DNA from 3 places in the Arthrobacter sp. 01N444 genome. Region 1 is predicted to be linked to each of the others. Evidence: predicted binding sites of a transcription regulator. Region 1 holds the regulator's gene; each other region holds the start of a gene.
The links. Region 1 encodes HrcA, which represses chaperone genes, less so after heat shock. Its sites were predicted from a motif close to TTNGCACTCGNNNNNNNCGAGTGCNAA; they were not measured.
Positions count from the first base shown of each region.

Region 2: AC1DKN_RS03940 (FmdB family zinc ribbon protein) is a predicted target of HrcA. The motif match lies at 2,047-2,073, and genes of this name have one in related genera.
Region 3: groL (chaperonin GroEL) is a predicted target of HrcA. The motif match lies at 4,482-4,508, and genes of this name have one in related genera.

Region 1 is NZ_JBFTRB010000004.1:218,411-225,661, forward strand. It holds gene AC1DKN_RS07415 (GerMN domain-containing protein) at 1-58, shown strand, start outside; gene AC1DKN_RS07420 (16S rRNA (uracil(1498)-N(3))-methyltransferase) at 109-897, opposite strand; gene dnaJ (molecular chaperone DnaJ) at 900-2,030, opposite strand; gene hrcA (heat-inducible transcriptional repressor HrcA) at 2,123-3,136, opposite strand; gene AC1DKN_RS07435 (DUF3097 domain-containing protein) at 3,455-4,306, shown strand; gene AC1DKN_RS07440 (DUF4870 domain-containing protein) at 4,450-4,869, shown strand; gene hemW (radical SAM family heme chaperone HemW) at 4,996-6,234, opposite strand; gene lepA (translation elongation factor 4) at 6,280-7,251, opposite strand, start outside.
Region 2 is NZ_JBFTRB010000002.1:355,557-362,807, forward strand. It holds gene AC1DKN_RS03930 (AAA family ATPase) at 1-556, shown strand, start outside; gene AC1DKN_RS03935 (RcpC/CpaB family pilus assembly protein) at 654-1,337, opposite strand; gene AC1DKN_RS03940 (FmdB family zinc ribbon protein) at 1,709-1,960, opposite strand; gene AC1DKN_RS03945 (5-formyltetrahydrofolate cyclo-ligase) at 2,100-2,762, opposite strand; gene galU (UTP--glucose-1-phosphate uridylyltransferase GalU) at 2,867-3,784, shown strand; gene AC1DKN_RS03955 (GNAT family N-acetyltransferase) at 3,790-4,410, shown strand; gene AC1DKN_RS03960 (hypothetical protein) at 4,554-5,552, shown strand; gene AC1DKN_RS03965 (SDR family oxidoreductase) at 5,661-6,473, shown strand; tRNA gene AC1DKN_RS03970 (tRNA-Ala) at 6,520-6,592, shown strand; gene AC1DKN_RS03975 (hypothetical protein) at 6,978-7,251, shown strand, end outside.
Region 3 is NZ_JBFTRB010000019.1:3,982-11,232, forward strand. It holds gene AC1DKN_RS17590 (siderophore-interacting protein) at 1-684, opposite strand, end outside; gene AC1DKN_RS17595 (uracil-DNA glycosylase) at 736-1,542, opposite strand; gene AC1DKN_RS17600 (DUF3263 domain-containing protein) at 1,667-2,008, shown strand; gene AC1DKN_RS17605 (LytR C-terminal domain-containing protein) at 2,102-2,740, shown strand; gene AC1DKN_RS17610 (cold-shock protein) at 2,899-3,102, shown strand; gene AC1DKN_RS17615 (ABC transporter substrate-binding protein) at 3,162-4,430, shown strand; gene groL (chaperonin GroEL) at 4,726-6,363, shown strand; gene AC1DKN_RS17625 (RNase H family protein) at 6,499-7,251, shown strand, end outside.

The DNA.
Region 1 (7,251 bases):
CGCATCCGACAGCGCCAAGGAAGTATTCCAGGACACCCGCGGGTTCACGGTCAAGTAGCCGTCACCTCAACAAGGCATCACGTCACCTGCGGCGGCGGCTGCCGCAGGTCACCAGCGGCCGAGGATGTCACTGGCCAGCACAGTGGCGGCGGGCCCGGCCGTGGACGAACGCAGCACATGGTGCCCCAAAAGGGCCGTAACTGCGCCGGCGTCGCAAAGCCGGGTCACCTCCCGCGGGCTGATGCCGCCTTCCGGACCCACGATCAGCAGGACCTCACGGGATCCGGCATCATCTGCCACCACATCGCCGGGCCCAACACTTTCCAGCCAGGCCTCGAGTACCTGCCGCAGCGGGCGCACGGCGTCTTCGTGCAGGATGACGGCGAGGTCTGCCGCCGTTACGGCCGCCTGCAACCCGGCGCCGTCGACGGCGGCCCGGACCTCGGGAATCCATGCCCGGCGCGCCTGTTTGGCGGCTGCCGTCACCACCGACTGCCACTTGGCATGCGCCTTCGCGGCCCGCTCAGCCTTCCACCGCACAATGGACCGCTCGGCCTGCCAGGGAATGACGGCGTCGATGCCCAACTCGGTCGCGGTCTCGGCCGCCAGTTCATCGCGGTCGCCCTTCGCCAGGGCCTGGACCAGGACCAGCCGTGTTCCTGGCCGTGGTTCCTCAGCCAGGTCCACGCATTCGACGCTCAGCTCCCCGGCAGCGACGGCTGTCACGGTGCCGGTCAGGCGCTTGCCTGCGCCGTCCGCGATGTCGACCGCTTCGCCGACGCCGATCCGTTTGACGGTGACGGCGTGGCGGGCCTCGGTTCCCTCGAGGACGAAGGCCGAGCCGGGGACCTGCTGGTCCAGGGTGCCTGGGGCGGTGAAGAAGACCGGGTTACTCACCGCTACAGGTTACCGAGCCGGTCCCGCAGTTTGGCGAAGACGCCGCCGCTGGCCGCAAGCTTTCCTTCCGTGAGGTGCTCGCCACGGTGCTTGGCCAGCTGGCGGAGAAGTTCCTCCTGGACGTGATCGAGCTTGACCGGTGTTTCCACCTGCAGGTGCACCTTCAGATCGCCGCGGCCGTGGCCGCGCAGGTGCGTGACGCCAAGACCGCGAAGGGTGATGATCTCGCCGGACTGGGTGCCGGCCTTGACGTCGATCTCCTGCTGTCCGTCGAAGGTGTCGAGGGATATTTCGGTGCCGAGGGCGGCCGCCGTCATGGGAATGTTGAGGCTCGCGTGCAGGTCATCGCCCTCGCGCACGTAAGTGGCGTCGTTGTTGACCCTGATCTCCACGTACAGGTCCCCGGCGGGGCCGCCGGCAGGGCCGGCCTCGCCCTGGCCGGACAGCTGGATGCGGGTGCCGGTGGCCACGCCGGCCGGGACCTTGACGGTCAGCGAGCGGCGGCTGCGGATCCGGCCCTGGCCGCTGCATTCGTTGCACGGGTCCTTGATGACGGTGCCGAAGCCCTCGCAAGACCCGCAGGGGGCGGACGTCATGACCTGGCCCAGGATGGACCGCACGGCGCGCTGGACCTGACCGCTGCCGCCACAGATGTCGCAGCGGACCGGGTGGGTGCCCTCCCGGCAGCAGGATCCCTCGCAGGTGGGGCAGATGACGGCCGTGTCGACCTCGAGCTTTTTGTTCACGCCGAACACCGCATCGCGGAGGTCGATCCGGACGCTGATCAGCGCGTCCTGGCCGCGGCGGACCCGGGACGCCGGGCCGCCCTGGCCGCCACCGGCGCCGAAGAAGGTCTCGAAGATGTCCTGGAAGGCGAAGCCCTGGCCCGAGTAGCTGCCGCCGCCGAACCCGTTGTCGGTGCCGTTCTCGTTGCCGGTGGTGTCATAGACCCGGCGCTTCTGCGGATCGGAGAGGACCTCGTAGGCGTGCGTGACGGCCTTGAACCTGTCCGAGGCGTCCTCCCCGGGGTTCACGTCCGGGTGCAGGGTCCGGGCCAGTTTCCGGTAGGCCTTCTTGATCTCCTCCCCCGATGCGTCGCGGGAGACTCCAAGAACGTCGTAGTGGCTGCTCAAAGTGTGTATCTCTTCCTTGTTGTACTGCCTGTGGGGTACTGCCTGTGGGGCACTGCCTGTGGGGCAAGAAGTCGTATTCGGTCCCGGACCCGTCAGGGCCCCAGGATCCTCGAAAGGTAGCGGGCCACCGCTCGGACGGCGGCCATGGTGGTGGGATAGTCCATCCGGGTGGGCCCAAGCACTCCGACCTTGGCCGTGGCGTCCGGCCCGTAGGCGGTGGCCACGACCGAGGCCTCGGCGAGACCGTCGTAGGGGTTTTCCCGGCCGATGCTGACGGTCACGCCGCGCGGGTCTTCGGCCATTTCGCTGAGCAGGCGGAGCATGACCACCTGTTCCTCGAGGGCCTCCAGCACGGGGCCGATGCTGAGCGGGAAGTCCACATTGGAGCGGGCCAGGTTGGCGGTGCCGGCCATGACCATGCGCTCTTCACGGCTGCTCGTGGCCAGGGCCTCAAGGCCGCGGGCCAGCGCCTGGGCTGCTCCGCGCCGCGCGGGCGGGCCACCGGCAACGACGGCGGGCAGCAGCTGCGGCATCAGGCTCAGCGGCGTACCGGAGAGGCTGGCCAGAAAGCTGCTCCGCAATTCCGACAGCGCGTCGTCGGGAATGTCCTGCCCGACGTCGATCACGCGCTGCTCCACCTTGCCGGTGTCAGCGATCAGAACAGCCAGCACTTTCCTGGGCGCCAGCAGCACGAACTCAATGTGCCGCACCCGGGCGCGGCTGAGCAGCGGATACTGCACGACGGCGACCTGGTTGGTCAGGTGCGAGAGGAGCCTCACGGTCCGGTCAAGGATGTCGTCAAGGTCCTCGGATCCTTCCAGCAGCGCCTGAATGGCCCGACGCTCGGCCTGGGACAACGGCTTCACCGCTGAGATCTGGTCGACGAACAACCGGTAGCCCTTGTCAGTGGGGATCCGGCCTGCACTCGTGTGCGGTGCCGTGATCAGGCCCTCGTCTTCCAGCGCCGCCATGTCATTTCGGATCGTGGCGCTCGAGACGCCGAGATGGTGCCGTTCAACGAGCGCTTTGGAACCAACGGGCTCACGCGAATGGACGTAGTCCTCCACGATGGCGCGCAGCACTTCGAGTTTGCGCGGTTCGCTCACGCTCCACCTCCAATCGACTGTCCCGCAGCCGGTGCCACCCCCCGCGTCCGGTCCGGGTACACCAGTGGTGCACGGACGGCCCGCCACAGGACAAGGGTTAGCACTCGACATGCCTAAGTGCTAACCAGTCTAATATGAGTCGCCGCGTTGTTAGCATTGGATTCGCTCCAGGCGTGGCCCGCGGGAACGCGATTCCCGTCACGCCGGCGCCGAGACCGTGGCAGATGCTGCCGTTGCCGCGCCGTCGCGGTCCGGTTCCGGCCCCCGGAGAGTTCCACCGACCGCCGTACATTCCGAGTGCAAAGTAAGCGTGAAGAGATGTCGTACCAGAACTGGGGACCCCAGGACCTGTCCGCCCCCGCCAAGACCCAGTTGCCGGAAGTCCCGGTGGAACGCGGGATGGTCCTCGAGGAGGTCCAGTCCGGCTGGGTGGGCGCCGTAACCCGGGTGGAGAAGTCCGGCGGCATGCACGTGGTGGCGCTGGAGGACCGGCGGGGCAAGTCGCGATCCTTCCGCCTCGGCTTCGGCTTCCTCTTGGACGGCCAGCCCATCCGCCTGATGCCGCCGGCCCCGAAAAAGACGGCACCGGCCGCCGGTGCCGGCCGCACGGCGTCGGGCTCGGTGCGGGTGGCCGGGCAGCGCGCACAGGTGGCCAAGGCCAGCCGCATCTGGGTGGAAGGAAAGCACGACGCCGAGCTGGTGGAGAAGGTCTGGGGCGATGACCTCCGGGTGGAGGGCATCGTCGTCGAGCCCCTGCACGGCATTGACGACCTCGCGGCCGCCGTGGCGGACTTCCGCCCGGGCCCTGGCCGGCGCCTCGGCGTGCTCGTAGACCACTTGGTGGCCGACTCCAAGGAGTCGCGGATCGCCGACGCCGTCATGGCCTCACCGGGCGCCGCAGGCAACGTCCTGATTGTGGGGCACCCCTACGTGGACGTGTGGCAGGCCATCCGGCCCTCGGTCCTGGGGATCGAGCAGTGGCCCGTGATCCCCCGCGGCACGGACTGGAAGACCGGGATCCTCATGGCTTTCGGGTGGCCCCACTCCACGAAGGAGGACATCGGCCTCGGCTGGCAGAAACTCCTGGGGGCTGTCCGCAGCTACGCTGATCTGGAGGCGTCGCTGCTTGGCCGCGTGGAAGAGGTCATTGACTTCCTCACCGTGCCCTAGTCCGCCGCGGCGGCCGCCCCTGATCTCCATTTCCTTGCCCGAGCAAGTATTCTTGAAACGGCGGCCGCGCTTCCAGCGCGGTCCCGGCTATTTCAGGCACAACCCAGGCAGCAACGCATCACCGCAATCCGAAGGGCTACACCGTGGCAGATAACGCACGCGAACACACGGGCAATCAGGCTGGCCATGGCCAGCCCCCGTACCATGGCGTTCCGGCAAACGCGCTGCCGCTGACGGCCAGCGAGGACCGCCAGTGGGCCACGCTCGCGCACTTCGGCGGCATCCTGGGCTGCGTGCCGTCGCTGCTGATCTACCTCATCTTCAAGGACCGCGGCCCGTTCACGGCACAGGAATCCAAGGAAGCCCTCAATTTCACGCTGCCGCCGACCCTGGCCGCAGTGCTGGCCAATCTGCTGGTCTTCATCCCGGTGGTGGGCAACCTCTTCGCCGTGCTCGCCACGGTGATCTGGATCGCCGTGACGTGCTTCTCGGTGGCGGCAGGCATCCACGTCAACCGCGGCCAGCCGCACCGCTACGAGGTCAACCTGCGCTGGATCAAATAGCCGGCCCGGACCCAAGCACGAGAGCCGGCCGCCGCCCGTCAGGGGCAGCGGCCGGCTCTGTTTTGTGCGGCAGGGTGTTGTGGCCGCTGGTGCGGGCAGCCAAGTCGTGGAAGTTTTGGCGGCAGACTAGTCCGGCAGGATCCTGCGGACGACGGCGTCGGCCAGCAGCCGGCCCTTAAGGGTGAGAATGAGCCGGCCTTTGAAAGCCGCCGCGGGGTCCACGAGGCCGTCCGCGATCAGCCCCGCCACAGCGTGCCTGCCGGTGTCCCCCAGGCCGCCGAGGCTTGGGATGTCGAGCCCGGAATTGAGCCGGGCCTCGAGCATGACCCGTTCCACGTTGCGGGTTTCAGAGTCCAGCGTTTCGCGTCCGGCGGCGGGTGAGGCGCCGGCGCCGAGGCGGTTGGCGTAGGCGGTGGGGTGCTTGACGTTCCACCAGCGGACGCCGCCCACGTGCGAGTGCGCCCCCGGCCCGATGCCCCACCAGTCGTCCCCGCGCCAGTAAGCGAGGTTGTGCCGGCAGGCCTGTTCGGGGGTGCGGGACCAGTTGCTGACCTCGTACCAGTTGAGCCCGGCGGCGGAAATCAGTTCGTCGGCGAGTTCGTATTTGGCGGCGTGGTCGTCGTCGTCGATTTCCGGCACTTCGCCACGGCGGATCTGCGCGGCAAGCTTTGTGCCGTCTTCAACGATCAGGGCATAGGCGCTGATGTGGTCGGGGGCGTAGGACAGTGCGGTCTCGAGCGAGTAGCGCCAGTCCTCCAACGACTCCCCCGGCGTCCCGTAAATGAGGTCGAGGCTGACCGAGAGCCCGGCATTACGCGCCCACTGCACCACCTCGGGCACCCGGCTGGGCGTGTGGGTGCGGTCCAGGACCTTCAGGACGTGCGGCACAGCCGACTGCATGCCGAACGAAACGCGGGTGAACCCGGCGTCGGCTAGCAGCTGCAGGGATGCGGGCGTGACGGAATCGGGGTTCGCCTCGGTGGTCACCTCGGCGCCGGGCCGCAGTCCCCAGGCGTCGATCGCGGCGCTGAGGATGCGCGCCAGATCCTCCGCCGGCAGCAGGGTGGGGGTGCCGCCGCCGAAGAAGACCGTGCTGAGGGGGCGGCCGGGCAGGCCGCTGCCCTTCAGGGCCGCGGCGGCGAACTCCACTTCCGCGATCGCGGTGGCGGCGTAGGCGTCCTGGGAGGCCCCGCCGCCCAGCTCGGTGGCGGTGTAGGTGTTGAAGTCGCAGTACCCGCAGCGGACCGCGCAGAACGGGATGTGCACGTACAGCCCGAATGCTCGCTGATCGGCGCCCTCGCCCGCCTGGGCGGGCAGCAGCCCGTCCGCCGGCGCCGGGTCGCCGAGGGGAAGAACGCTAGGCACGGGCCCGGCCTGCCGATACTGCAGCAACAATCATTACCTGCACCGTTACTTCTTGGCCTTGTCCTTGGACTCGTCCGTTGTCAGCGCGGCGATGAAAGCCTCCTGCGGCACCTCGACGCGGCCCACCATCTTCATGCGCTTCTTGCCTTCCTTCTGCTTTTCCAGCAGCTTGCGCTTTCGGGTGATGTCACCGCCGTAGCACTTGGCAAGGACGTCCTTGCGGATGGCGCGGATGCTTTCGCGGGCGATGATCCTGGAGCCGATGGCGGCCTGGATGGGCACCTCGAACTGCTGGCGCGGGATGAGTTCGCGCAGCTTGCCGGTCATCATCACGCCGTAGGCGTAGGCCTTGTCGCGGTGGGTGATGGCGGAGAACGCATCAACCTGTTCGCCCTGGAGCATGATGTCCACCTTGACCAGGTCGGCCACCTGCTCGCCGTCGGCCTTCCAGTCCAGTGACCCGTAGCCGCGGGTCTTGGATTTGAGGATGTCGAAGAAATCGAAGACGATTTCGGCCAGCGGCAGGCGGTAGCGGATTTCCACCCGGTCCTCGGAGAGGTAGTCCATGCCGCCCATGACGCCGCGCCGGCTCTGGCACAGCTCCATGATGGCGCCGACAAACTCGTTCGGCGCAAGGATGGTGGCGGACACCATCGGCTCACGGACCTCAGCGATCTTGCCGGTGGGGTATTCGCTGGGGTTGGTGACGTGGACGACCTTCTTGTCCTCCAGCGTGACCTCGTATTCCACGTTGGGCGCGGTGGAAATGAGGTCCAGGTTGTATTCGCGTTCGAGCCGCTCGCGGGTGATTTCCAGGTGCAGCAGGCCCAGGAATCCCACCCGGAAGCCGAAGCCCAGCGCGGCCGACGTTTCGGGCTCGTACACCAGTGCGGCGTCGTTGAGCATCAGCTTCTCCAGCGCATCGCGGAGCACCGGATAGTCCGTGCCATCGAGCGGATACAGGCCGGAGAACACCATCGGCTTGGCGTCCGCGTAGCCGGGGAGGGACTCGGTGGC
Region 2 (7,251 bases), on a different contig from region 1:
GATCGACGAGGCGCGGGCCGCCGAGTACCACGTGGCGGCCGAACCCTCGGGACAGGTGTTCCGCGGCCACGAAACTGCTGGCCAAGAATTCCGCCGGCAGGCACCAGCAACAGCAATGACAGGCAATACAGGCAGTAAGGAGGCCGGCGGCATGAGTGCGGACGGCATCACTAGCAACACCGGCGAGACCGGCGACACCGACAACACGAACGACACCGGCAACACGAACGACGCCGGCGCCACCGGCGCCCGCGAAGCCGGCGCTGCGGGCGCCGCGGCCGACACCGCGGAGCCGAAGCCCGGCGAATCGACCGGGGCCGCGGCCGACCCCGCAGGGTCGAAGGCCGGCGAATCGACCGGCGAATCGACCGGCGACGGGCCGGACCAGGAGGCCGCGAAGGAGACGTCGCGCCGTTCGGAGGCACAGGCCACCGTTCCGGAGGGTGTGCTGCCGAACAAGGCGGCGGAAGACGACCCCCGGCGCTGGGGTGACCAGCCTGATAATTACGATCACGACGCCTGGCTCCAGGAACAGAAGCCGCCGCACTGGGGCTGACGTGGCGGCCCGCAGCCCAGAGCCTGCGGGCGCGGCCCGCGTCGGAGCATACGGCCCGGGCCACTGGCCCGGCGGAAACGCCCTGCTGGCTGGACAGCTAGCCCGGCGGTGACGCCACAAGCACGAAAAACAATTTGCCCTGGGTAGACGCGCCCGCCAGCCTACGGGCCTGGTCGGCCGTCGCTGCCACCACCACCAGCCCGTCAGTCTCCGCAGTGGCGGGCCAGGAGCCGGCTTTGCCGCCCTGCGCCGACGTCCAGAGCACTGGAACGGCTTCGGCCAGGATTTGGCTTTCGCCGGGTTGTTCCATGCCGTTGCCGGCAGTGAGCACCACGTTGACGAGCTGCCCGGGGGTGACCAGCTGGATGGAGGCCGGATCTGCCATCCTCAGCGGCACGGCCGCAGAGCCTCGCGGGCTTCCGGCGAGCAGGCCCGGTCCCAGGATCTGGGCGTCGGTGAGGAGCTGGCCCTGGCGCAACGGTGCGGCCAGCTGTTTTCCCTCGAACGCGGTCTCGCTGCCGGGGCTGCCCGCAGGAATAAGGCCGGGTGGCACGCTGATCCTGGTGAGATCGCCGGGTTCCAGGGACTTTCCAGCAGGCAGATCGGCCGCGGCGGCGAAGGCTGCGACAGTGTCAGTGGGCGCTGGAGCCAGTTGCTGAACTGTCAGTCCGGCGGGGATGCAGAACAGGAGGGCCGCGATAAGCCGCCGGTTCCGGTTCAGCCAGCCGCGCAGGCGGCGCCACGACGGGCGGCCGCGGGGCGGACGCCGGCGGGGTTTCACGGGACCGATCCGGCTCCGGAACGGAAGGCCTGCGGCGGAAAACGTGGCGGCAGGAAGGCTCGTTGGACGGATACCGGTACGGGACCAGCGGCCGGGGCCAGCTTCAGGCATTGCGGCGCGGAACGGCCTGAACAAAGGCGTGGAAGACGGCACAGGCGCCGCCGGGGCAGCCGTCTTGAACGAAGGCGGGGAAACCGCGGTGAGGAAAAGTTCCATGCCGCCACGCTACGGATCTGCGCAGAGCGGCGGCAGCTGCGGAACGTCCTATGTGGACAACGGCAACAGCGGCAACAGCGGACAGGGATTCAGGCAGTGCCCAGAATCAGCCGGCCGTAGCCCAGCCGGCGGCCGGTGCCAACCCGGCAGGTGCCTTAGCTGGCCGCTGCGGCGGGCGCGGGGGTGGCCGCGGGAGCTGCAGGAGCCGGGGAAACCGTGCTGCCCTTGGTGTCGCGCGAATCGGTCCGGTAGAAGCCGGAGCCCTTGAACACTACGCCGACGCTGTTGAACTTCTTGCGCAGCGTGCCCTGGCACTCGGGGCAGGACGTCAAGGAGTTGTCGCTGAACGACTGCACGATCTCGAAGGCGTGGCTGCAGTCCTTGCAGGCGTATGCATACGTGGGCACTGGAAATCCTCCTCAGGGGCAAACGAGCAGGTCCCGTGCTGCGGAGTCCGGATCACCGCCGATATGTCTATCGACCTGTTCCGTCCTTAGCAGTCGCAGGGCCTGAGTGCCAATTCTATCACCTTGGCGGGAACCCGGATCAGGCAGGCCGGGATCGGCCGAGCCGGACGATCCCGCCCGGGGTCAGCGCCGTGTCGACTTTCCGGTCGAACGACTCCGCGGGGATGCTGCCTGCGGGCAGCACCTCCGTGTCATAGACGACGGCGGCAGTCGGCAACGCGACAGCGTCGGCTGCAGCGTCGGCCGCCCCGGCGTCCGCCCCGCCGGATGCGGAGGACATGGCAGCCAGGGCGGCAAGGAACTTGTCGTAGTAGCCGCCGCCTTGCCCGATTCGGTTGCCCGAGAAATCCACCGCGGTGGCCGGCAGGAAGATTGCGGTGGCGTCCCGCATGACTTCGGTTCCGTGGCGCTCTCCGACAGGCTCCTGGATGGGCGCGTACCGGCTGCGGACAAACCCGGACTGGGGAGTCCAGTACACCCAGCTGAGCTCGATGTCGGGTTCGCAAACGGGCAGCAGCACCCGGTGCCCGGCCTCGACCAGGGCAGTCAGCAGTGGCAGTGTGGGCGGTTCGGCGCCCACACCGAGGTACGCCGCGAAGGTGCCCTGGCGGCCGCGGCCAAGCCCGGAGGCCCACGCGAGCCCGTGGCTGGCGATGCCCGCCGCGGCGGTGTCCTGTGCGGCCAGCGGGAGTGCGGAACGCGCCGCCCTGTGGCTGGAGCGAATTTCCTCTTTTGACGCCATCTTGGCCCGTCCTCTGCCTTTTGCGGCCGCGCTGCACCGGGGGGCCCGGCAGGCAGTTCGCATAATGATTACGCAATGATTGGTCCCTCCGTTAGATTAGTCGTGTGAATACACCCATCGCTTCCGTCCGCAAGGCCGTTATCCCCGCCGCGGGCCTTGGTACCAGGTTTCTCCCGGCCACAAAGGCCATGCCCAAGGAAATGCTGCCTGTCGTTGACAAGCCGGCCATCCAGTACGTCGTCGAGGAGGCCGTGAATGTCGGCCTGAACGACATCCTGATGATCACTGGCCGCAACAAGCGGGCGTTGGAGGACCACTTCGACCGCGTCCCCGCGCTGGAGTCCACCCTGGAGGCGAAGGGTGACACTGCGAAGCTCGAATCCATCCAGGCCGCCAGCAACCTCGGTGACATCCACTACGTCCGCCAGGGCGATCCCATGGGCCTCGGCCACGCGGTCCTCCGGGCCAAGCAGCACGTCGGGCATGAGCCGTTCGCCGTCCTCCTGGGAGATGACCTCATTGACGCCCGCGATGAGCTCCTCAGCACCATGATCGAGGTCCAGGCCAAGACCGGCGGGTCAGTGGTCGCTCTGATCGAGGTGGACCCGTCCCAGATCAGTGCCTACGGCTGCGCGGACGTCGAGGCAATCGGCGGTGAGGACTACGTCCGCATCAACCAGCTCGTGGAGAAGCCCGATGTCGCGGACGCCCCGTCCAACCTGGCCGTGATTGGCCGCTACGTGTTGCACCCGGCCGTCTTTGAAGTGCTGGAGCGCACCGCGCCCGGCCGCGGCGGGGAAATCCAGCTCACGGACGCCCTGCAGGAACTCTCGGCCGGCACCGGCGAGGGCTACGGCGTGTACGGCGTCATCTTCCGCGGCCGCCGCTACGACACCGGCGACAAGCTCAGCTACCTCAAGGCCTGTGTCCAGCTCGCCTGCGACAGTGAGGACCTCGGCCCGGGCCTGCGCGAATGGCTGCCCGGCTTCGCGTCCAGCCTGGCCCCCAGCCTCGCCAAATAACTCCCGTGGGGGGCAGCTTCACCTGGCCGGTGACCTTGGAGAGCGGCGACATCGTGTTGCGCCCGATCCGGTACCGGGACCGCAGGGAGTGGACAGCGCTCAGGTCCCGCAACTGCGAGTGGTTGGCCCCCTGGGAGGCATCGAACCCGGTCCCCGGCGGCGGCCTGCCGGACTACCGGCAGATGGTGCGCTCGCTCAAGGCCCAGGCCGCGCAGGCCACGGCCCTGCCGTTCGTCATCGCGGAATGGACACCAGGCCATCAGGCGCCGGTGATCGTGGGGCAGCTGACGGTGTCCTCGATCGTCTGGGGATCGGCCATGATGGCGACGCTTGGCTATTGGGTCGACAAGGAACGGGCCGGCCGGGGGATCGCCCCGACCGCCGTGGCCATGGCGACCGACTATTGCTTCGGCACCCTTGGCCTGCACCGCATGGAGATCAACATCAGACCGGAGAACGCGCCGAGCCTGCGCGTGGTGGAAAAACTCGGGTTTCGTGACGAGGGATTCCGGCCCAGGTTCCTGCACATCAACGGTGAATGGGCAGACCACCGGACGTTCGCGCTCACGGCTGAGGAAGTGCCGGAAGGCCTCCTCGCGCGGTGGCTGAGAACCCGCCAGTCCTGAGGCCCATGAGAGCCGCCTGACCAGCCACGACGCCCCGACGCCGGCCAGTCGCCGCTGCGCGCGCGACACACCCCTGACAATGCGGGGCAGCACCCCATATACCTCATACGGTTTTGAGTGTGGACTTCCCTCTTAGCAGCTCTGTGATCCTTGTCATTGCTGTTGCGCTCTGGATCGTGTGGGTGGCGCCTTACGTTCTCCGGAACGGACGCCACCAGCTGCAGCCTGCAGGCGAATTCCTGGCGGATGTCATTGACATGGAACCAGCAGATCCACATGCGGGGAAGGTTATGAAAATGGCGGCGCAGCAGGAGAAACCCATGATCAGCACACAGCGCGCAGACCCGGCCGGCGGCACACCTGGGCCTGGGGCGGGCAAAGCGGCGACCCCTCGGGTGAGTCCGATTGCTGCGTCGGGCTCCCCGGCATTCCGGATTCGTTGGGCGCGGCTGGTGCTGGCGGTAGCCGGGCTCCTGGCTCTCCTCACGGCAGTGGTGTCCGGGGCCCTTCGGCTTTTCGGCATCGGTTCAGGCTGGCTGCCGGTGACCGCCCTCTTGGGCGCCTTCGCCGCAGTGGCGCTGCTTCGTCGTCTTGCTGTCCGCGATCGCCGGCGGAAGATGAACGCTGCATTCCGTGCAGCCATGGGCAGCCCGGTACGCACCCCTGCGCGGCCGTCGGTGCCCGAACAGACCCCCTCCCTTCCCGACGGACGTCCCGCTGCCCGGCCGGAAAGCCCGCTCTTCGACGCCGAAGCGGGCCGCGACACGCCCGAGCCCGCGCCGAAGCCGCTGACGGCACTGGAACTCCGCCAGGCCGCCCTCGCTGAAGCCGTTGCCTCTGGGGATGCCTCGGCGGCCATGGCAGCCGACGCGGGTGCAGTAGCGGAGGGCACGAGCTGGGAGCCCGTCGAGGTTCCCAAGCCCACCTACGTCGAAGCCCCGAAGGCCGAACGTGCGGCCCCAATGCCCCTTGACCTTCCCGAGGCGCCGAAGGCCGTAGGGAAACCGTCTCTCAAGCAGGCCTCGGCGCGACCGGCAGCGTCCGATCCGCAGACCGCCGACGATTCTGAGACTAAGCAGCTCAGCAAGGCCCAGAGCGCCTTGAGCAACCTGGATGATGTCCTCCAGCGGCGCCGCGCCTGATCCGCCCCGTCCTTCCGGAGATTACCCCGGGCAGCCAGCGATGGCGGCCCGGGGTTTTTCATTTCCCCGCAGCGTCGCCAGCGGGCTTCGCTGCGGTAGCCTCGGGTCATGACAAGGATCTGCGTTGCCGGTGGAACCGGGCAAGTGGGCCGAGAAGTGGTGCGCCTGGCCGTCGACGCCGGGCACGCCGTGGCCGTCCTCAGCCGCAACCCGCCAGGGGCCGGCGCCGCCGGCAACATCCCGGGCGCGGAGTACTTCCGCGCGGACGTCACGACGGGAGAGGGGATAGCGGCCGCCCTGGCCGGCGCCGACGTCGTGATCGATTGCCTGGAAGGGCGCGCCGGGAAGGCGCGCAAGAACTTCGCCGACGGCGGTGCGCGGCTTCTGGCCGCTGCACAGGACGCGGGAACGGCCAGGGCCGTCATGCTGTCCATCGTGAACTGCGATCGCAGCAACTCCTCCTTCTACCGGTCGAAAGCTGCCAAAGAACACGCCTACGAGCTGTCCGGACTCGAAACCGTGGTGGTCCGGGCCACCCAGTTCCACTCGTTGCTCGCGATGTTGTTCGGCGCCGGCTCGAAGCTGCGGATCATCCCCGTGGTCAGAGGTGCCCGGTTCCAGCCGGTATCGCCGGCCGACGCAGCCGCGGTGCTGCTGGAGACCGCCCTTGAACCGGCGCCCGTTCCAGCCGCGGGCCCGCGGCACCGGGTGCTGAACCTCGGCGGCCCGGAATCCAAAGACATGGTCGACTTTGCCCGGGAATGGCAGCGGGCCACCCGCACAAAGGGTCAACTCGTGCGCTTCCCACTGCCCGGCGCGATGGGCCGCTACCTGCGCGAGGGGTTGAACCTGGTACCGGAGGCGCGACACGGCACTGAGACTTTCCGGGGCTGGCTGGAAAACAGCGCAGATAGTTTGTAGCCTAGGGACACCGGCAACGCCGTTCCGTCAGGACCGGCGTTGCTTCGGGGCTATAGCTCAGTTGGTAGAGCGCTTCGTTCGCATCGAAGAGGTCAGGAGTTCGAATCTCCTTAGCTCCACAGATTTCAAGGGTTTTTGAAGCTTCGAGTGCGTGGCCCGGCTGCAGGGCAGGATCATCCAGGATCCGCGGCCGTCAGCCCGACTGAGCACGGCTCCGGCACCCACCGAAATCTCCAAGCCTGACCTTAGTCGTTGGCCGCCAGCGGCAACGCCCTTCCCGGTTTGGACAGTCGAAAAGGCCGTTTCTGCGCTGAAGGTCGCCTGCATGAAGCCGGCCCAGCACTGGTCCTGGACCCCGGCCGCGTTGCCCACGGACCCGTGACCGGTGCAGAGCAGCACCATCATTCCAAGCCCCTGACCTGCGCAATCATTGTTGAAATGGTGTCTGGGCATTATGCTCGGCGACGGGGGAGCCGGGAGCCGGCTCAAAGACTTGGGGGAAAATTGAACAAGAAGACCATCCGCTTCGGCATCGCCGGGGCACTCACTGCGCTCTCGCTCACGGCGCTCTCGCTTGCGGGCCTCGCCGTTCCGGCGCAGGCCGATCCCGATCAGTGGGCCATCCCACCGAACATCGATTCCTGCGGCCCGGTGGTCGACTCAGTCAGATTCTGCACGGCGCCGGACGGGCATCCGTATCCGATGCTGGTCAACGGCGGCGCCGTCGCCGGCCCGCGGCCCGGCATCGGCGGGGCCCTCCAGGTCGGCAGCACCCTGA
Region 3 (7,251 bases), on a different contig from region 1:
GGCAAAGACCTGCACCCGGCCCTCGGGCCACTCGGCGTCGCGCACCGCGGTGACCAGCAGTTCGCTCTCACCGGCGGGTGCGCCGCCGCGCAGCAGCCAGCGCAATTCGACGCCGGCCGGCCCGGCGATGGCCTGGACGTCGGCGTCGCTGTCCACTTCGAGCAGGGCGAGGCCGCGGGCATCTTCCGGCAGGGATTCGATCGCCGCGCCGATGGCCGGCAACGCTGATTCATCGCCGGCAAACAGGTACCAGTCCGCGGCCGGGTCCGGGTTGTACCCGCCGCCGGGGCCGGTGAAAGTCAGGCGATCGCCGGGCTGGGCCGAGGCCGCCCAGGGGCCGGCGAGCCCCTCGTCGCCGTGGATTACAAAGTCAATGGCCAGTTCCTGCGCCTCCGGGTCCACCCAGCGGACCGTGTAGGTCCGGGTGTGCGGCCACTGACTGCGCGGCATGGTTTCCCGGATGGCCCACAAATCCAGCGAATCCGGGTATTCGACGCCGGGTTGCGGAAAGACGATCTTGACGTACCGGTCCACATAGTCGTTGTTGACGAACCCGGCGAAGCCGGGGCCCCCGGCGATGATCCGGACCATGTGCGGGGAGAGCTGCTCCCTGCGCAGGACCGTCAGATCGGTCTGGGGGCGCGAGTTCCGGGTGGCGGTGGTGGCTGCGGGGACGGATGTCATGCAGCTAAGCCTAACCAAGAACCCCCGGCGGGAGCTTTGCGCGGGGGCCTGTTACGGCAACGGCGGAAGCTCCCAGTCGACCGTCCCGTTGCCTTGTTGCAGCAGCAGGGCGTTGGCCCGGCTGAACGGCCGGGACCCGAAGAAGCCGCGCGAGGCCGATAGCGGGCTGGGGTGGGCGCTGGCGATCACGGCTGCGGACCCCAGCAGCGGCCGCACGGACTCGGCATCCTTCCCCCACAGGATCGCCACCAGGGGGGCATGGCCCGCACCGGATACGGACGAGCGGCCGGCGACTGCCCGGATGGCCGCCGCCGTCACGGCCTCCCAGCCCTTGTTCCGGTGCGAGCCCGCCGCGCCGGCACGGACGCTGAGCACCCTGTTGAGCAGCAGTACGCCTTGGTCCGCCCAGTGGCTGAGGTCCCCGTGGACGCGCGGGGGGAAGCCGAGATCGGCCTGAAGTTCCTTGTAGATGTTTGCCAGGCTGCGGGGGATCGGCCGGGTGGCGCCGTCCACGGCGAAGGACAACCCCACGGCGTGCCCCGGCGTCGGATACGGGTCCTGGCCCACCACCAGCACCCGGACGCCGGCCAGGGGCTGCCGGAAAGCCCTCAGCAGGTTTGCCGGCGATGGCAGTACGCCGTGCCCGGCGGCCACTTCGCCCGCGACAAAGGCGAGGGCTTCGCGCAACTGCGCCTCCACCGGCGCCAGCGGTCCCGCCCAGTCCGGAGCAACCAGCGCGTCCAGCGGCCGGCGGGCCAGGTCCGCGAAGCTAAGGGTGTCCGCGGCTGCGGGCTCCAGCTCGAACAGCGCGTCGGGTTCACTGGCGGGGTCAAACTCGGCATCAAACACAGCACCCATTCTTCCCCAGCTGCGGCCCGTTTCTGCGCCCGCCCGAATGACAACCCTGTCATTCGGCCGTAGCATGGGGACTGACTTTTTACCGGATCCAGCCAGGTTTTTTGGAATCAACCAGGAGTGTGTCGTGGCCGAAACAGCGCAAGAGCACGTGCTCGCGGGGGATTCTGCCGTCTTCCCAACCGCCGGCGCGGGCCCGGACGGGGTGTCCGCGGAGTCTGCGCTGAGCGCCCGCGACCAGCAGATGCTGTCCTTGGAGCGGCAATGGTGGAAGTACGCCGGGGCCAAGGAACAGGCCATCCGCGAGCTGTTCGATCTGTCCGCCACGCACTACTACCAGATCCTCAATGCCCTCATCGATACCGAGGATGCGCTGGCCCACGATCCCATGCTGGTCAAGAGATTGCGTAGACTACGTACATCACGCCAACGTGCCCGCACTGCCCGTCGTCTGGGAACAGATTCGTAAAGTCGCGTCACGAGCAGCCGGATGCGCACGTCCTGTTGCGTCCGTTCCGGCCTCGGGCACCCCGTATGAAATCAGCAAGGACGTCGTTTTACCATGACCAAATACGCTCGGGATGAATTTGATCGGGTCCCGGAGACCTCTACCCGGCAGGGAGTCCACCGGGCCGTCGCGGCATCGCGGCGGCGGAGCCTGGCGCCGATCCTGGCGGCTGGCTGCGTAGCCCTGGCCATCGGCCTGGTGGCCTTCCTGATCCTGCCGAAGCTCGGCTTCTCCGCAGGCCAGGCGGCGGCCGTGACGGCCGGTGGCAGCGCGTCCGCATCTGCCAGCAGCAGCCCGTCCGCCACAAGCACCATGAGCCCCAGTCCCACGCCGACGAGCCCGGAGCCGGCCGGCACGGACGCCGCCGCCGCGCCGGCGGCTTCGCCGTCAGCTACGCCGAGCGCCACAGCCGCCGCCGTCGACAAGACGCAGCCGGTGACGATCTACAACGCGACCACCACCGCCGGCCTCGCCACCCGCGTCGGCGGCACCGTCACCTCCGACGGCTGGGTCCTGGGCGAGACAGGCAACTGGGGCGGTGTCCCGCAACAGACGTCGGTGATCTTCTACAGCGGCGTCGAGCAGAAGGGCAATGCGGAGGCACTCGGAGCCCTCCTCGGCGTCGACACCCTCGTGGACTCTGCCGAGTTCAACATGCCCCTTGTCGTCGTTCTCGGCCCCGGCTACCAGTAGCCAATCCGGTTACGCCTCAATAACTATTAGGCGGCGGCCCTGCCCGCCGCCGGCGTTCCTGGGGGACGCTGTGGGTACAGTATCTGCGGATTTCTTTTCGCAGTCCGCGGCGCACATCGAGGTGGGCCGCACGCAAGCTAGCTGAAAGTGTGGACACCATGGCACTGGGAACCGTCAAATGGTTCAACGCCGAAAAGGGCTACGGCTTCATCGCCGTGGACGGTTCCGAGAACGACGTCTTCGTGCACTGGTCCGCGATCGTCGGGGAAGGCTACCGCGCCCTGGACGAGGGCCAGCGGGTGGAACTGGAAGTCGGCGAGGGCGAAAAGGGCCCGCAGGCCGAAAGCGTTCGGCCCGCCTAGTGGTACTGGCTGCCGTCACGAACGCCTCAAGGAACGCGGCCGGGCGCCGTGGAGGACATTTGCCGCTGGGCCGCGCCCTGGCGGCGGGCACCGTAGCGGCCCTGGCCCTGACGGGCTGCCTGGGCCCCGCGGGCAGTGCCCGCGTGGCCAGCGCCGACGCCAGCGGTGACGGCACCCTGCGCATCGGCCTGATCCTGGACAACACGGGCAAGCAGAACTTCCTCAACGCCTCCGAGCTCGCGGCGGCCAAACTTGCCGTCAAGGAGATCAACGCTGCCGGCGGGCACAAAGGCAAACCGGTGGAGCTGCTGCCGGAAACCATCAGCACGGACACCGCCGCCCAGGCGAAAGCGCTGGTTGCCGCCAAGGCCGACGTCGTGATCGGCCCGACCGATTCCAGCCGTGCCCCGGCCGCCATCGACGTGCTGGCCAACGCCAAGGTAGCCGTGATCTCCCCGGCCAACACCGCCGCCGCGCTCAGCAACTACAAGAGCGGCGGCTACTATTTCCGCACCTCGGCCGCCGACATCGCCCAGGCATCCGTCCTCGCCAAACTGGTCAAAGACGGCGGCGCCAGGACCCTGGCGGTGCTGCATGAGGAAGGCGACTACGGCAAAGACGTCGCCGCCGCCGTCGGCGGTGCGGCGAAACAGTCCGGACTGGAAGTCGTGGCGAACGAGGAGTTCACCCCCGGCCAGGCGCAGCAGGCTGTCGCCGCCGCTAAGGCCGCCAACCCCGACGCCGTCATCCTGGTCTCGCGCGACGGCGCACAGGGCGCCATCGCCGAGCTGAACAACGCCGGCCTCGCCGGCAAGAAGGTGGTCCTCAGTGACGGAGCAGTCAGCAAGTACGGCTCTGGCCTGGGCGCCCGGGCGCTCGAGGGTGCACGCGGGATCCTGCCCGGGGTGTTTCCCTCCGCCGCCTTCCAGGCGGACCTCGTGGCCGTTGATCCCGGGCTGAAGGACATGGTGTTCGCCGCCGAGACGTACGACGCCGTCGTCCTGGCCGCCGTCGCCGCCGCCGCCGCAGAGGACGACGCCGGCACCTCCATCGCGGCGTCCCTCGTCGCGGTCTCCGGCGGAACCCCGGCAGCAGGCGGAACCGGGGCCGGCGGCAGCCAGCCGCCCAGCGAGTCATGCACGAGCTACAAGGACTGCGTCGGCGTCCTCCGGGCAGGCCAGCGGCCGGACTACGACGGCCAGTCCGGACGGATCAACTTTGATGCCCACGGCGACATCACCGAAGCGAACTACATGGTTTCGACCTACGGCGAGGACAACCTGCCCACGGTGGACGGCACAGAAGCCGCGAGCAGCAGCGGCGGCTGATCGCTCGTAGCGTATTGTGCCCGCGTGGCGGCCGGTTCCGGCCGGCCACTGCTTGCACTCTCCCCGGGGGAGTGCTAATTATTGATTTAGCACTCCAAGGCACTGACTGCTAACACGACGCCCGGTCCGCCCGGCCGCGAAGTGGGGCAGCCGGTCCAGGAGCTAAAGAAACACCTTGCTGGGGTGAGATCCCGGACCCGGCGGCATACAGAGGCCGCGGGGTTGGGATCGTCCGTCGCGGGCACCACAGCGAAGGTTCATTCTTAACGACTGTCCCGAAAGGACTACTGCCGTTATGGCCAAGATCATTGCATTTGATGAAGAGGCACGCCGCGGTCTTGAGCGGGGCCTGAACATCCTCGCCGACGCCGTCAAGGTCACCCTCGGCCCGCGGGGACGCAACGTCGTCCTCGAAAAGAAGTGGGGCGCCCCCACGATCACCAACGATGGTGTTTCCATCGCCAAGGAGATCGAGCTGGACGATCCCTACGAAAAGATCGGCGCCGAGCTGGTCAAGGAAGTTGCCAAGAAGACGGATGACGTCGCAGGCGACGGCACCACCACGGCAACCGTGCTGGCACAAGCCCTGGTCAAGGAAGGCCTGCGCAACGTCGCGGCCGGCGCTGACCCGCTGTCCCTCAAGCGCGGCATCGAGAAGGCTGTTGACGCGGTCACCGTCGAGCTCCTGGCCTCCGCCAAGGAAATCGAGACCAAGGAAGAGATCGCCGCCACCGCGTCCATCTCCGCCGGCGACAACGAGATCGGCGCCCTGATCGCCGAAGCCCTCGACAAGGTCGGCAAGGAAGGCGTCATCACCGTCGAGGAGTCGAACACGTTCGGCCTCGAGCTGGAGCTGACCGAAGGCATGCGCTTCGACAAGGGCTACATCTCCGCCTACTTCGTCACCGACGCTGAGCGCCAGGAAACGGTCCTTGAGGATCCGTACATCCTGATCGTCAACTCCAAGATCTCCAACGTCAAGGAACTGGTTGCTGTCCTGGAAAAGGTCATGCAGTCCAACAAGCCGCTGCTGATCATTGCCGAAGACATCGAGGGCGAGGCCTTGGCCACCCTGATCGTCAACAAGATCCGCGGCACCTTCAAGTCCGTCGCCGTCAAGGCTCCGGGCTTCGGCGACCGCCGCAAGGCGCAGCTGGCCGACATCGCCATCCTCACCGGTGGCCAGGTCATCTCCGAGGAAGTCGGCCTCAAGCTTGAGACCGCCGGACTCGAACTCCTTGGCAAGGCCCGCAAGGTTGTTGTCACCAAGGACGAGACCACGATCGTCGAGGGTGCAGGCGACGCCGACCAGATCGCCGGCCGCGTGTCCCAGATCCGCGCCGAGATCGAGAACTCCGATTCCGACTACGACCGCGAGAAGCTGCAGGAGCGCCTGGCCAAGCTGGCCGGCGGCGTTGCAGTCATCAAGGCCGGCGCCGCAACCGAGGTCGAGCTCAAGGAACGCAAGCACCGCATTGAGGACGCCGTCCGCAACGCCAAGGCTGCTGTCGAAGAGGGCATCGTCGCCGGCGGTGGCGTTGCCCTGATCCAGGCCGGTGCCAAGGCATTCGCGAACCTGCAGCTCTCCGGTGACGAAGCAACGGGCGCGAACATCGTCCGCGTTGCCATCGACGCCCCGCTGAAGCAGATCGCCTTCAACGCCGGCCTCGAGCCCGGCGTCGTCGTGGACAAGGTCCGCGGCCTGCCCGCAGGCCACGGCCTCAACGCCGCCACCGGCGAGTACGTCGACCTGCTGGCCGCCGGCATCAACGACCCGGTCAAGGTAACCCGCTCTGCCCTGCAGAACGCGGCTTCCATCGCCGGCCTGTTCCTCACCACCGAGGCCGTTGTAGCCGACAAGCCCGAGAAGGGTGGCGCCCCGATGGGCGGCGGCGACGACATGGGCGGCATGGGCGGCATGGGCGGTTTCTAACCACCGGCGCCAGCCATCACCGGCTGTTCGACGACGGCGGTCCCACCTTCGGGTGGGGCCGCCGTCGCCGGTTAAGCGCGGCCCCTGTCCAAGGGGGCGTCGGTGGGCGTCGGCGGGTTCTGGCAGGATAGGTCAGTGACGATTACAGCAGCGGCCGACGGTTCGGCCTTAGGAAATCCTGGCCCGGCCGGCTGGGCCTGGTACGTGAATGACGACTGCTGGCGGGCCGGGGGGTGGCCCCACGGCACGAACAACCAGGGCGAACTGATGGCGGTGCTGGACCTGTTCCGGGCAACGGCGCACATGCCCGGGGAAGACCTGCTGATCCTCTGCGACAGCCAGTACGTCATCAACGCCGTGACCAAGTGGATGCCCGGCTGGAAACGCAAGGGCTGGCGCAAAGCCGACGGCAAGCCGGTGCTGAACGTGGACCTCCTCAAGGACATCGACCAGGCGCTCGTGGGCCGCAAGTACACCTTCGAGTGGGTGCGGGGCCACGCGGGGCACGAGCTCAACGAGGCGGCGGACGTCCGCGCCCGGGCTGCGGCCACGGCGTACCAGCAGGGCGTGGCCGTCCGGCAGGGTCCCGGGTTCGGCACCCCGGAGGGCGAACCGCCAGCGGGCGAACCGCCAGCGGGCGAACCGCCAGCGGGCAAAACACAGCAGGGCATGACACAGCAGGACAAGATGCAGCCCGCCGCCCCGCCCGCAGCCGGCCAGCAGGAACTCTTTGGCGCGCCGGGGACCTACGACGAACCGGACCTCTTCAGCGAACTTGAAGAAGAACCTGCCGTAGACCGGGCGGAGGCCAGCGCCGAAGCCGTCGTCGAGTCCCTCGAACGCGAACTGCTCCGCCCCGAAACCCGGGCAGACCTGGGCCGCACGGGC